2 regions of the Peribacillus sp. NPDC096622 genome follow, and region 1 is predicted to be linked to the other one. Evidence: riboswitches for the same ligand, from Rfam matches in the RefSeq annotation. Region 1 holds a riboswitch; the other holds the start of a gene.
The links. A riboswitch is a leader RNA that binds a small molecule or an ion and turns the genes downstream of it on or off. The one in region 1 is predicted to bind cyclic di-GMP.
Positions count from the first base shown of each region.

Region 2: another riboswitch for cyclic di-GMP. It lies ahead of ACIQYG_RS01235 (anti-repressor SinI family protein); the one in region 1 lies ahead of ACIQYG_RS04845 (anti-repressor SinI family protein).

Region 1 covers NZ_JBIWES010000002.1:302,448-309,560, reverse strand. Annotated here, with positions in the region: one part of gene prfB (peptide chain release factor 2) at 85-1,119, opposite strand; one part of gene prfB (peptide chain release factor 2) at 1,121-1,183, opposite strand; gene secA (preprotein translocase subunit SecA) at 1,336-3,849, opposite strand; gene ACIQYG_RS04850 (helix-turn-helix domain-containing protein) at 4,271-4,594, shown strand; gene ACIQYG_RS04845 (anti-repressor SinI family protein) at 4,744-4,884, opposite strand; cyclic di-GMP riboswitch class I at 4,915-5,000, opposite strand; gene hpf (ribosome hibernation-promoting factor, HPF/YfiA family) at 5,645-6,202, opposite strand; gene fliT (flagellar protein FliT) at 6,455-6,799, opposite strand; gene fliS (flagellar export chaperone FliS) at 6,799-7,113, opposite strand, start outside.
Region 2 covers NZ_JBIWES010000001.1:259,930-267,042, forward strand. Annotated here, with positions in the region: gene ACIQYG_RS01230 (YwzD family small protein) at 490-621, opposite strand; gene ACIQYG_RS01235 (anti-repressor SinI family protein) at 1,539-1,643, opposite strand; cyclic di-GMP riboswitch class I at 1,662-1,745, opposite strand; gene ACIQYG_RS01240 (ABC transporter ATP-binding protein) at 2,162-3,961, opposite strand; gene ACIQYG_RS01245 (lasso peptide biosynthesis B2 protein) at 4,165-4,647, opposite strand; gene ACIQYG_RS01250 (lasso peptide biosynthesis PqqD family chaperone) at 4,681-4,965, opposite strand; gene ACIQYG_RS01255 (HPr kinase/phosphorylase) at 4,962-5,900, opposite strand; gene ACIQYG_RS01260 (paeninodin family lasso peptide) at 6,026-6,157, opposite strand; gene ACIQYG_RS01265 (lasso peptide isopeptide bond-forming cyclase) at 6,173-7,113, opposite strand, start outside.

The sequences.
Region 1 (7,113 bases):
AATCCTGTAAATGTCAGCCAAGATTCGTTAAAAAGGAAATCATAAAAAAAGCCGGACCGGGAAAAACGGTCCGACTGGCTGAGCTTATAGTTTTGAACGCAAGTACGCATCAATGAACATATCGATATCCCCATCCATGACAGCTCCCAAGTTTCCGGTCTCCGCACCAGTACGGTGATCTTTAACCATGGAATACGGATGGAAAACATAAGAACGAATTTGGCTTCCCCAGCCAATTTCCTTTTGCTCACCGCGGATTTCATCCAATTCCGCTTGTTGCTGTTCAATTTCACGTTGATATAATTTGGCTTTCAGCATATTCATGGCCTGGGCCTTGTTTTTGATTTGAGATCTCTCGTTTTGGCACGTTACCACGGTGTTCGTAGGTATATGGGTGATCCGGACCGCCGAGTCCGTTGTATTGATATGCTGACCACCTGCACCACTTGCCCGGTACGTATCGATTTTCAAATCTTCCGTACGTACTTCTATATTGATGGTCTCATCGAATTCCGGCATGACTTCACATGAAACGAATGAAGTGTGGCGTCTCCCTGAGGAATCGAAAGGAGAAATACGGACAAGACGGTGTACCCCTTTTTCCGCTTTTAAATAACCATAGGCGTTATGGCCTTTGATGATTAAAGTGACACTCTTGATTCCAGCTTCATCACCTGGAAGGTAATCAAGGGTTTCCACTTTAAAGCCTCTTTTTTCACCCCATCTTGTATACATGCGCAACAGCATGGAACCCCAATCCTGGGACTCAGTTCCGCCTGCACCAGGATGCAATTCAAGAATGGCATTTTTCGAGTCATATTCTTCACTTAGTAAAAGTTGAAGTTCAAAGTCATTCATCTTTTGTGCAAGAACCGTGATTTCTTCTTCCAGCTCAGCCAAAAGCTCTTGATCATTCTCCTCTTTCACTAATTCATATGTCAAATCCAGATTTTCATATGATTCATTCAGTTCGGACAATCGATTGACTTGTTCTTTCAAAGCATTCGTTTCATTGATGACAGTTTGTGCTTTTTGTTGATCATTCCAAAAATCGGGATGTGTCATCTCATTTTCAAGCTGTGCGATTCGTGCCTCTTTTTCATCTAAGTCAAAGAGACCCCCTAAAGTCCGTTAATCGTTGCGCTGTCCGTTCAAGTTCATTTCTTATTTCTGCTAATTCCATTTCTCTTCACCTCATTAAGTATGTTAAAAAAAATCCCTGAAGAGGGATTCCCTTCATTACAAATAAACCTCTTCAAACTATATGCAAACTAAACATGAAAAGAGGCGGCAAGCCTTAGACTTAACCGTCCCATATTCATTATACACCTAACTTTAGCCTAAACTGCCATGGCAATTCTTATATTTTTTACCGCTTCCGCATGGGCATAACGCGTTTCTTCCAACATTTTCTTTTTTACGGGCAGGGGCTTTTTTCACTTTTCCCCCGTCTTCTTCCTTCGGATTGACCGCTTGTCCTTTTATGACTTCCTTACGTTCCAAATTGTTACGAATTTCAGCCTTCATGATGTATTTGGCGACTTCATCTTCCATTGAAGCAATCATGGCTTCAAACATTGCGAAACCTTCAGATTGATATTCACGAAGCGGATCGATCTGGCCATATGCACGAAGGTGGATCCCTTGACGCAATTGCTCCATTGCATCAATATGGTCCATCCACTTACTATCGACTGCACGAAGAACGATTACTTTTTCGAATTCACGCATTTGTTCTTCAGATAGTTCTTCTTCTTTTTGGTCATAGCCTTCTTTCACTTTTGCTAAAATGAACTCAACCAATTCCGATTCGTTTTTCCCGTCCAAATCAGCTACAGTGATTGAACCTTCATTGAATAGGTTACCATTCAGGTAATCGACAAGGCCTTGTAAATTCCAGCCTTCCTCATCGCCCATTGGTGCAAACGCGACTACATTTCGCTGGATGGATGCCGTAATCATCGTTTCGACGATTTCACGTAAGTTTTCACTTTCCATGACATCGAAACGCTGTTTATAGATAATTTCCCGTTGTTGACGGAGAACATCATCATACTGCAGTAATTGCTTACGTGAATCGAAGTTATTGCCTTCGACCCGTTTCTGTGCGGATTCAACGGCCCTCGTCACCATTTTACTTTGAATTGGCTGGGAATCATCCATACCAAGGCGCGCCATCATGTTTTTCATGTTATCCGAACCGAAGCGGCGCATCAATTCATCTTCCATTGATAAATAGAATTGAGTGACCCCTGGATCTCCCTGACGGCCGGACCGACCACGCAGCTGGTTATCTATACGCCTGCTTTCATGACGTTCCGTGCCGATTACAGCAAGGCCCCCAAGCTCCTTGACACCTTCACCAAGCTTGATGTCCGTACCGCGTCCTGCCATGTTCGTAGCGATCGTAACTGAGCCTTGATTACCTGCATTCGCAATGATTTCCGCTTCACGCTCATGGTTCTTGGCATTCAAAACATCATGAGGGATTCCTTTTTTGGATAAATAGGCAGATATGACTTCAGATGTTTCGATGGCAACCGTACCGACAAGCACAGGCTGACCCTTTGTATAACGTTCGGCGATGTCTTCCACAACAGCCTTGAATTTCCCATCAGTTGTCGCGTATATAAGATCTGCCCTGTCATCCCTAATGATATTCCTGTTTGTCGGGATTGCAATGACATTCATATTATAAATATTGCGGAATTCCTCTTCTTCCGTTTTGGCTGTACCGGTCATACCTGAAAGTTTTTCATACATCCTGAAATAGTTCTGGAATGTAATCGTCGCAAGAGTCATGCTTTCATTTTGGATTTCAAGTCCTTCTTTCGCTTCGATCGCCTGGTGGAGACCTTCACTGTAACGGCGGCCTTTCATCAAACGGCCAGTGAATTGGTCAACGATGACTATCTCGCCTTCCTGGACAACATAATCCACATCCAAATGCATGGAAACATGAGCCTTTAACGCCTGATTGATATGATGATTCAAAGTAACGTGACTAATATCGAATAAATTATCGATATTAAACGCTCTTTCAGCTCGATTCATCCCATCTTCCGTCAGCTGAACACCTTTTGTCTTTTCATCATATGTGTAGTCCGTTTCTTTTTTTAAGGTTTTCACAAACGCATTGGCCTGGATGTAAAGCTGAGCCGATTTTTGTGCCGAACCGGAGATGATCAATGGCGTTCTCGCCTCATCAATCAAAATCGAATCGACCTCATCGATGACCGCGAAGTGCAGCGGACGCTGTACCATTTGTTCTTTATATAACACCATATTGTCACGAAGATAATCAAAACCTAACTCATTATTCGTACTGTACGTAATGTCGGCATTGTACGCCGCCTGCTTTTCTTCTTTAGAATGACTGTTCAAATTCAATCCCACGGTCAAACCGAGGAAATCATACAATACACCCATCTCGGTGGCATCACGGTGTGCCAAGTATTCATTGACAGTAACGACATGTACACCTTTACCGGTAATCGCGTTTAAATAAACCGGCATTGTGGATGTTAAGGTTTTACCTTCCCCTGTTTTCATCTCGGAGATATTTCCATCATGAAGGGATGCCCCACCCATGATTTGAACACGGTAAGGATATAAGCCCAGAGCACGCTTTGCCCCTTCACGCGCAACCGCAAAAGCCTCGACAAGCAAATCATCAACGGTTTCCCCATTTTGATAACGCTCTTTAAACTCATCCGTTTTGGCACGCAACTGTTCATCCGATAGCGCAGCAGTCTCATCAGCCAGCGCTTCGACCTGATCGGCGATTTTTTCTAAACGTTTGATTTCTCGCTTATTCGGATCAAAAACTTTATTTAATATATTAAGCATTCAATAACGCTCCTCTATTATGGTAATGATCGTTCAATGACAAAATTCATATAAGTAAGAAGAAACACACCTTCTATTATTACTAATGCACGCTTAATTTTACCACTTCTATCATAGAGGTACAACTTCATGTCACTTCCCTGGTATAGACCGGAATTCAATTCTTGCGAAAAACAATGGATAAATGAGGAGTAAAACTGTTAAAATAGGAGGAAGTATAAAACATATGTTGCAAACTCCCCACTATCTCCATATGCAAATGGGAATTATCCATAACCTTCCATCACTAGATGCTGTTTCCTCTCTAGAGATAGCATGTCAAGGTAATCCAACCTTACAGGCGTCATGTTTTGAATGATAAGGTGGGCTTGCCGAAACTTATTAGCGGAAGATAAATAGAACATGTTTCGAGGTGGTATTGATGATTGGTGAACGTGTAAAAAAACTGCGAGAAGAAAAGAAAATGTCAATGACTGAACTTGCCGATAAAGCCGGTGTGGCAAAGTCTTATTTAAGTTCGCTCGAGCGGAACTTACAAACGAATCCTTCTATTCAATTTCTTGAAAAAATCTCCGCCGTACTTAATATCCCTGTTGATGCCCTGCTTTACGATGCACCAAATAAGGAAACCTTGGACAATGACTGGATGAAAATCGTTGAGGAAGCCATGAATTCGGGTGTTTCTAAACAACAATTCAGGGAGTTCATCGAGTTTAATAAATGGAGAAAAGATAAAGAAGAGTAGAGTGGCAGTGCACTAGTTTACCTACATAATCCTGAAGAATACAGTTTGAATAAGCTAGGCTCACAAGAATCTCAAGGAAGAATGAACCCTATAAACAGTAAATGAAGCGAACCACTGTTTATAGGGATGTTCTCAAATTTGTTCGGAACCTATTTTCCATCGTTCTCCTCAAATGTTGCCTCAAGGCTTTCCCTTTTAAAAAAAGCACTGATTTCCTCTTTTTTGAAACCCAAGCTCCTTGCTTCAGAAATCAATTTCACCCATTCTTGATCCATTTCCACATTAGCCACCTCTTCTACCTCCTAAAATACTCTTGTATTTCAGGCAGACCAGCCATCATAGTCACCAGGACCTTAGACCTGTGCCTTTGCGCCCTTATTTTTCAATGAGTTTGCCTTTGTCGTGGTATTTATTACCAAATACATTACCTATATTCATATTATAACGGATAGACACTCCATATATTGCTATTTTATGTCGGTAATCCACATAAATGCAAAAACTTTCATCCGACAAAATATTACAATATTGGGAAAATTCTAATTCCAAGTGATTTTGTAGGATTCAATCTCTTTTTTTCATATAAGAGCAAATATTGCTCATCTTAATACTTCGTTGTGGTGTATTGATTCTCTCAATTGTAAATGCATCGAGGGCTTTTTGCGCAGTTAAGTCCCCACCGCAGGTCGGGCAAAGCCACTTTCCATATTCCGCACTGCTAAAAGAAGCCCTATGGCAAGTATGGCAATTCTTTCGATACAAATAATCCAACCCCTCTGCACCTTGATCAAATTGTTTTTTATAAATAACCAGTCGTTCTCTTTAAAGAACTAACAATTCGAGTATAGTGCAAAAGAAAGGGGTATTTGAATAGGTAAAATTAACTATTTATCTTAATAATGAACAAATTTTGTTCTTTTAAATGAACTTTTGGGTTTTTCAGAGAAAAAAGAAGCAATCATTTTTTTACTTTTCAAACGGATTCTATCAACATGCATTTAAAAAGCACAACCCAGAGGCTGGGCTGTGCTTTTGATCTTAGAATAATAATTAACTAGGTTCAATCAATCCATAGCGTCCATCTTTTCGGCGGTACACTACGTTTGTTGTATTAGTATCCGCATTCGTGTAAACGAAGAAACTGTGACCAAGCATATTCATTTGTAAAATCGCTTCTTCACTGTCCATTGGCTTTAAATCAAAGCGCTTATTGCGGACCACTTCAATATCATTATCGTCTTCGAATTCATCCAACACTTCGTCAACTTCCGTATTGAAGGCGAATGCATCCGGTGTAGTCGATAGATTGTTTCGGAACTTGCGATTGACCTTCGTTTTATGTTTACGAATTTGGCGTTCAAGCTTATCATTGATCAAGTCAATGGCAGCATACATATCCGCATTTTCCTCTTCAGCTCGAAGAACCAAATTCTGCATGGGAATCGTCACTTCGACCTTTGATGTATTATTGTTCACTTTTAAATTGACTAACACATTTGCATCTGGTGTATTGTTAAAATATCGTTCTAACTTGCCAATTTTCTTTTCGACGTATTCTCGAATTGCTGGAGTTACCTCAATGTTTTCACCGCGTACGTTGTAATTCATAAAGTGAGTCCTCCTTAAATTAAGACTATACAGTTAGATTCTACAATACCCCTCCGGTTCCTTTTAGAAACACATCATGAAATATGTCGAAATAATGAAACAATTGTCGGAAGGTTTGGAAAGGGTTGATGTCTGCCCTAGCTTCATTATATCAAATGCTATGCTAGAAAGAAAAAATTAAGCCCACTTTATTTACAGAAAATTTAAAAACAATTAACATGAAAACCGTTTGGAATCCAAATGGTAAGGGAATCAATTTCTTTTATCATAGAACATGCCATCCACTGATAGACTTTCATACGGGTTCGTGTATTTATTGGATGATCGTTTCTTCTTATTTATTTCCTGGATATCCCGCTGTATCTCCTGCTTTTGGAGCTTCAGCAAGTGATCGACCTGTTGGTTGAGCAACAGTAATGCACGTCCCAGCTGCTGCTCTTCACCAGTAAACGGCGGTTTGATTTGAGGAAGAAGTCCATCTCGCTGTTCAATCAGCTTTGTGACCCTTTCTATTTTATCATCACGTTCTGTAATCGTGCGATCTTCCAGAACCGCAAGCAATTCAGCAGTCAAATCATGAAAGGTTCTAATCACCATCACACTTGACCGCTTTGGGTGAACTGTTTTTTCCGGTTGATCTGAATTACTTCCTTCCAAGTATTCCGGAACTCCGTAACAAGTCCTTCCACTTCTTCCAAAGCAGAAACATCATTTTTCATATTCGCTTCGATCAGACGCCGGTTCATGAAATCATACAGGCTCATCATATCTTTGGATACATCCGCATCCATATTCAGCGTCACCATCAATTCGCGGATAATATTTTGCGCCTTGATGATGTTCGTATTCTTCGCTTCGATATTTCCTGCCTCAATGGCTTTCTTCCCAAGCATGATGAACTTTAGGCAGCC
Region 2 (7,113 bases), on a different contig from region 1:
GGAGAGGAATCTATTCTAACTAATCCCATAGCAAACACCATTCGCCTTTTTCCTTTACGACATAGCAATTTTGTTCCAAAATAAACATCCCATAGCGAGAAATGAAGACCTGTGTAACTCTGGTATTTCATAGGCTAGTTTATGCTGCCTCCCAACCTAATCCAGACCCCAGTTCTTTACTTTATTAATCAGTCTACAAATCTATATACTGTGTAAAATATTTATTAGGTTCTTACTTTTTCTCCTCGCGCAACACAGGTTATCATTCATAAACAACAAAAAAGAAGCATGTTATAGACATGCTCCTTCATAATATGTAGCCCTATGAGTTCTTCAGATTCAATGGCGGCTTCTTCATCGAAACAAGAAAAGAAGCTTCCTAGCAAACGCCAAACATGTCCAGCATGGCATCCTGCCATAAAGGGGTACGGCCACCGGTTAGTTTCCAATCACCCAAAATCAATAAGATTGTGACGAAGTATCTACGAATCATATACTACCAGGTTCTTCAATGATCCCGCTTAATTTCTCCTTAATCTCTTCCACAAGTTCATTTACTGTAATATCCTGACCAGACTCTCCTTTTGCAAAAGTGTCTTTTAAAATATCAAAAAAATCCATTTGAAATTTCCACTCCAATATATAATTGAGCCACCATTCATACTGTTGTCCTAATCCTTTTTTCAAAAATAAGGAATATAGCTCACTTATTTGATAATCACATATATAGTAGGGATTGGCAAGAGGAAACTCGTTTAGCAATAGAGAATTCACAGAAAATTAACAATTACTAAACATTAGTAGAAAGGAATACTAGTAAAACTAAATTATTTATGTGATTTAAAGAAAACAAAAAAAGGCCGATTCCTCAGCCCCTCGACACTCCATATTATGCTTGTCCCATAAAATAAGTCATTAATGAAATCAATACTAAAGTAATAGTAATATAAGTCCCTATAAAAATTTTCTTGCTTCTCTGTTTCTTTTCATAAACTTCCTCGAACGTAATAAATTTGTTTTTTGTCATCAAATAATCTCCTTATATTTTGATGGCTGCTATCTGACATCGCCTTTGCGAAGTCCCTTTGCTTGATCTCTATAATTAGTATCGGCACATAACCAAAAATCCTTAAGTATTATTAACTATTTTTTTATAGGATATATTTCTTAATTTCAAAGAAAGTTACGACTAACGCACTATGTATAATAACTAAATTCTATCATCATCCTGTTAAATCCTGCCTAGATATCATTTTATTTATCTAATTTATTAAGCGCTTACTTGATAATAGTCATTATTATTTTTATCCAACCAATAAATGACAACCATAGTGGTATACTGAATAAAGTTCCCCATATTAATCCCTTTATAAAAGCATTAAGACCATCCATAATAAGAATCCCTCTCAATTAGGTTGCAATTTTATTATTATCACCATGTTCTTTATTTTAGATACCTTTGTAATTTCCGGGAATGGAAACAAAAAAAGAAGACTGTATAACAGCCTCCTCTAACATAATTTTTATCCCCTGATATTTCATTTTCCTTTTATGAACTTCCGCACATCTTCAATAGATAATCCTAGATTTTTAGCCTCTAAAATTAGATAAACCCATTCTTCCCGTTCATTGTTAGCTTCCATGATAAATCCCACCCAACTTGTGGTAATACAGCCGTCTTAGCATGTAGCCTTAGACCTGTAATTTTGCGTCCCTATTTTTCAATAGGTTTAATTTTCTCAATAATATTTCACATTATTATTAACCAAGATTAATAAATCTCTTGAATCCTATTTCCATGGTACTAAATAAACAATCTTGCCCTAAAACATTTCCCCTTAATTAAAACTATATTAATGTTAATTATACTTAAAAACGTAATAATAGCTCATAATATTATTCGTTTTTTTATGTCATTTTTCAGCATCTTTCATCAAAAAATGACATCACAATGGAAAAACGCTGTTATATTGCGTTTTCTTTAAAACACTTTTATATAAAATAGAGATATCACCGCTCAAATTAACTCCCATTTACTATTCTGAAAAAATAACTTCCGAATAATTAATTCAGTTTTATTAATTCTCCTCAAGAAAAAAAGCCAGCATTACAAACCATAAGATGGGCTGTAACCTGACTGTTCGTAAACTCTCGTAAATATTTACACACTTGATTCCATTTGGATACCTAATAAACTGCTAAACATTCCTCTTTTTTCATTCGCTAACTTGTTATATTCGCCGACCTGTATGATTTCTCCCTGATCCATGACCAGCACTTGATCGGCATTGCGAATCGTCGATAATCGGTGAGCTATGACGATGATGGTCATTTTTCCTTTTAATCTTTCAATAGCGGATTGAATCTTCGCTTCGTTCTCCGTATCCAAAGCACTCGTCGCTTCATCCAATACCAGGATGGCCGGTTTACGTAAGATCGCTCTGGCTAACACTAGACGCTGCCTTTCCCCTCCTGACAGTCGGACACCCCGGTCACCAATGAGTGTATCCAGACCTTGTGGAAGCTTACTGACAAACTCATCAGCTGCCGCGAACTCCAAAGACTCCCATATGGATTTCTCACTTGCATCAGGGTCAATGATCAGCAAATTTTCCCTTATTGTTGCATTAAAGAGAAATGGATCTTGCGGGATATAACTTATGGACCTCCGCAGTGATAATAATCGGTCATTAGTAAGGGGAACATTATCTATTCTGACTTCGCCCCTATTAGGGTGATTCAATCCCATTAATATATCTATTAAGGTGCTTTTCCCTGCACCTGATCGTCCTACAATAGCGGTCATACAGTTAGAGGGAATGTGTATGCTTATATTTTTCAGGGCATATGTGCTCTCTTTTTGATCATAACTAAAATAAACATTACGGCAATCCAACCCTCGTTTAATTTCAATAGGCATGATATTTTTATAATCGGATTCATATAACTCTCTTGCAGCTCTACATTCGTTTTGTAAATCCGACAACGCTTTAAAAGATGGAAGCGTAGATCCTATTTGCTCTAAATTTGATTGAATGCTAGTAAACCTTGGCCATAACCTTGAAAAAATAACCATTATCAGCATTAGTTGAGCTGGCTGGGCCAAGAACATCTTTATCGAAAAAAACACAAAAATGGCAATTAAGACGGAAGATACAATTTTGAAGATCATTTGGGACGTCGTATTTAAAGTCGTTAACTTGATTCTGTTTTTTTCCATTCTCTCACTTAAAGACAGAAACCAATTCAAATGAGAGTCCTCTAGTGAATTACTTTTGATATCTTTCATTCCGTTGAGATGATCAGTCATGCCCGCTAAATAGGTTTGTGTAAGCTGAAAGGTTTCCTTTCCAATAGACTGAGACTTTTTCACAAATTTCCGTGACGAAAAAATGAGAATGCCCCCAAAGGCTATGATAAAACTCGTCATTGGAACAGATAAATAAAAAGCTATTCCGATTTGAATCAAAGTAAAAATAAGAGAAGATATAAACTGTAAAAATAAATTTATCCCTGCACTTACATTGAAGGTTTCATTTGTCATGATGTTGATAATATCGGATTTCCTCTTTTTTAAGTAAAATCCCCAATTGACCTGCAGCAGACTGCCATACGCCTCATCCCTTAACTTTCTAACAAAACCTTGTTGGATTTTAACTCCCAAGATTGTTTGATTCCGCTTAAATACACTTTGTCCGACCATTAATATCACATAAACACCAAGTATTAATAAAAGACTGAGGGTTTCCGGAATTCCTGTGAATAATCCATTAATCCAGCTTAAGAAAGGAACGTCATCCGTGTTTATGTCCATTACACCGCTCAATCCAATCAATGGGATCAATAAGAAAATTCCTACGCCTTCTAAAAAGCCTATTAAAATCATACAAATAAGATTGATATATAATATTTTCCCCGAATAATCATGTATTTGTTTCGTAAAAAGTAAAAGATGCTTCATTACCATATCCTCCATTTACAGGCCATATTTAACCGTTTTCCTCCATGTTACATGTGGTAAAGCGCGAAAATGGAAGGAAAGGAATTGGCTATCACTTTTCTAAAATTATTATTTAATGAAGATATAAATGAGTATATGTGGGGTTAGTGACGCGTGGACTCCTGGTGAAAGGTTTTATTTGGTTCAAATAGAATGTTATCAGATTAACTAGATTCTTGTTCTTTCAGACCTTTAATTACGTTCTCTTTAGAGAACTTAGAAACAACAGTGAACCTATCCATCACTTCAGCTCCCATTATGTAAAAAGGTCCACTGCGCAGCCAAGCATGTGCAATGAGCCCTCCATTATCACCTTTGGCTGTCCCTAAATAAAGAGTGCTATCAATCTCACGTTTTTCCAGCATCTTCATAGCCGCCATTGCCTTTACAAGACACTGGCTTTCCCATATGGTGTAGCGGCTCATAATATTTATAGCCTGCGATACATTTGCTAAAATCTCTTTATCCTCTATATTTAATTCATATGATGACTCTTTCATCTGTTCACCAAGTGTTGGGGCGACTTTTGAAAAGGAAATGCTTTTAAGGTAACGGGCCCTGCCTAATTGTAAAAAGGCTTCGATATACAGCAGCTTTATCTTGAAATCTAATCGAAGAAAAGTCTGAGCTTTCTTTACGATATTCATAGTTTTAGCCTCCTAGACTAAAGATTCATGATACTAGGAATGGATGCTGACTAAGCCTTGTTCCAGCAATTGACTTAAAAAGTCCGTGACATGCTCTTTACAATCGGTTTGATCGACATTGTATTGTGACTGTAATGTTGTAACTAACTCTTGAATCGTGATGGGTTCCTTCATTAACTCCCAAATTTCCCCGCCCAGTTCACCTAAATTATAATATTTACCGTTAGAAACGCTTAACATCACTTTTTCCCCATCCATGTCACTTACTATGTTTCCTGGACTTTGGCTATATTTCGTATCAAGTTGATTAATAATCATGAACTCTTACCTCCCGTTTTATTTAATACGTTTAAAATTATTTCCGATAAGTCTGGCGCCGTAAAGCGATTCGTTGGTCTACGTAATTGGAAAAACTCGATTTTCTTAATCATTTTCGCAGAAGTATTAAAATGCCAGTCCATCAATCCAGATTTTTGGATAAAAAAATTACGGTATGTATGATGATACAATTTATAAAATCTTTGAAGGGATGGTATAGGCGTAATATCTATCTCGTCATTTTCTCCCTTGATCAATTCAAATACACCAGCGAGCGGGAGTTGTTCGGTAATAAACTGATTTTGGACCGGAACAGCGAATTTATCTTCTCTAACAATGAGTGGCTGATAGTTATTTGAATCCATTTCAAAATGATTTAAGCTCTCCAGCCATAATTTTTGTTGTGGATATGAAGGTGTTACAATTGGAATATTTTCATCATTTAGTGTTACTGGTATGACATCATCACTCATGAGCTTATAGCCCCTTTTTAAAAAAGCTGAAGCAAGAGTGGATTTGCCAGCACCAGAATCACCAACAATTGCATAGGCCTTTCCATCTATGGCCACCGCACTTCCATGTATAGGAAGAATTTTTCTTTGCATCAAAATGGCTCCCATGCATGTTCCGAGGATATAAAGACGAATCTCATCCTCTTGTGCTGCATCAATTGGACAAAATTCTATTCTATTTCCGCTTTGAATCAAGAAAATGGCCGTCTTGGAAACATGAAACATGATCCAGTCTTTCTTAATGACAAAATCATCATTAGGAACAGAATGCTCAGACCATAATGCATGGAGATCCGCTTTTTCAATAACAATATCAGCTTTATCATCCTCTATATTAATAGGAAGCAATTCGGGCAAAGCTATATCACTTGTAACGGTTAAACCATACGCTTCATATACAGTTCTTGTTTTGATACCGATCATATAAATACCCCCGCACATAAATAACGTCTCTTAGCTAGACTAGCTTTAATGTATAAGTCATACCCCTATTAACTGGATAAATAGGGGCTTAGGGGAATCCTAACAGACTTAGTAACGGAATAAGTTTAACTAAAAGTTATGTCACCTTTAGGTGTGTTTGATGGGAAAGCAGCATCTGTATATTCCCCTTCAGTTCCAAGCATTGTTTGATTAACATCAAGAATTTCCAATTCAGGTTTTTTCCATTCCTTTTTCATAGTATTCACCTCCTTTTAATTGAATCGTTTTAAAAATCGATACACGATTAAACTCCGCATTAGGAATTTATGGTCAGGATTTGTAGCAAGTTCGGGACTAGTTCCTTTTTTAATCGTTCCTAGAGCATTCTTTATCGCCTGACCATCAAGGAACTCCAGGGCTTTATCATCTGTGCTCAGCTGCTCAATTTCCTCTATGAATTCACTCCATTTAGGAAGCATTCGGTGAACCCAATCAGCTCCCTGCACACCCCTGTACCGTTGGTTTAGCCTTACTTTATCGGGTAAGACATTCACTGTAGCATTTCGAATCAGGGCACGATCCATCCCATTCTGTACATATTGACTTTCCGGGAGTGATAAACAAAAGCGAATAACACGGATATCATTGGTCGGATCTCGCTTCCACAATTTGTATCGTAAGGAGAGCTTTGTGGAAAGCGTATTTCCTGCATTCCACTGAAAGATATCTTCAAAGTGCTTTTTTCTTTCATTAAAAATATCAGAATTCGAATACCAGCCTGTTTCATCCATGCCGAATTCTTTAAATTTATCATATACGCCTATTCCTTCTGCAAACCTTGGATTGATTAAGGATGGAATTTTATATGACCCGCATTCCGGAAAGATCCGATCTATGATTGGAAAGCCGATTCTAGCAATTGCTTTCACCTTTCGCAATCTAGATCCTCCGACATTTCTCCTATATTGGTCCAACTCTTGATATAGTCGAACCCACCTTAGCCTTTTTAATAGGAGGGAGTAATACTCCAACGGGAATCCCCAGGAAATTGAAAAGTTCCCCCTATCTCCATTAAGCAAAACACCTATGCCGTCCTCATTCGCTTTTTCAAACATCCCTTTCAACCAGAAAGAATTTTCAAAAAACTTATAGGGCATCTCCATGATGTCAAGGAAGTCTTCCATTTCAGAAAAGGAGTCTTTGCCCTTAAAGT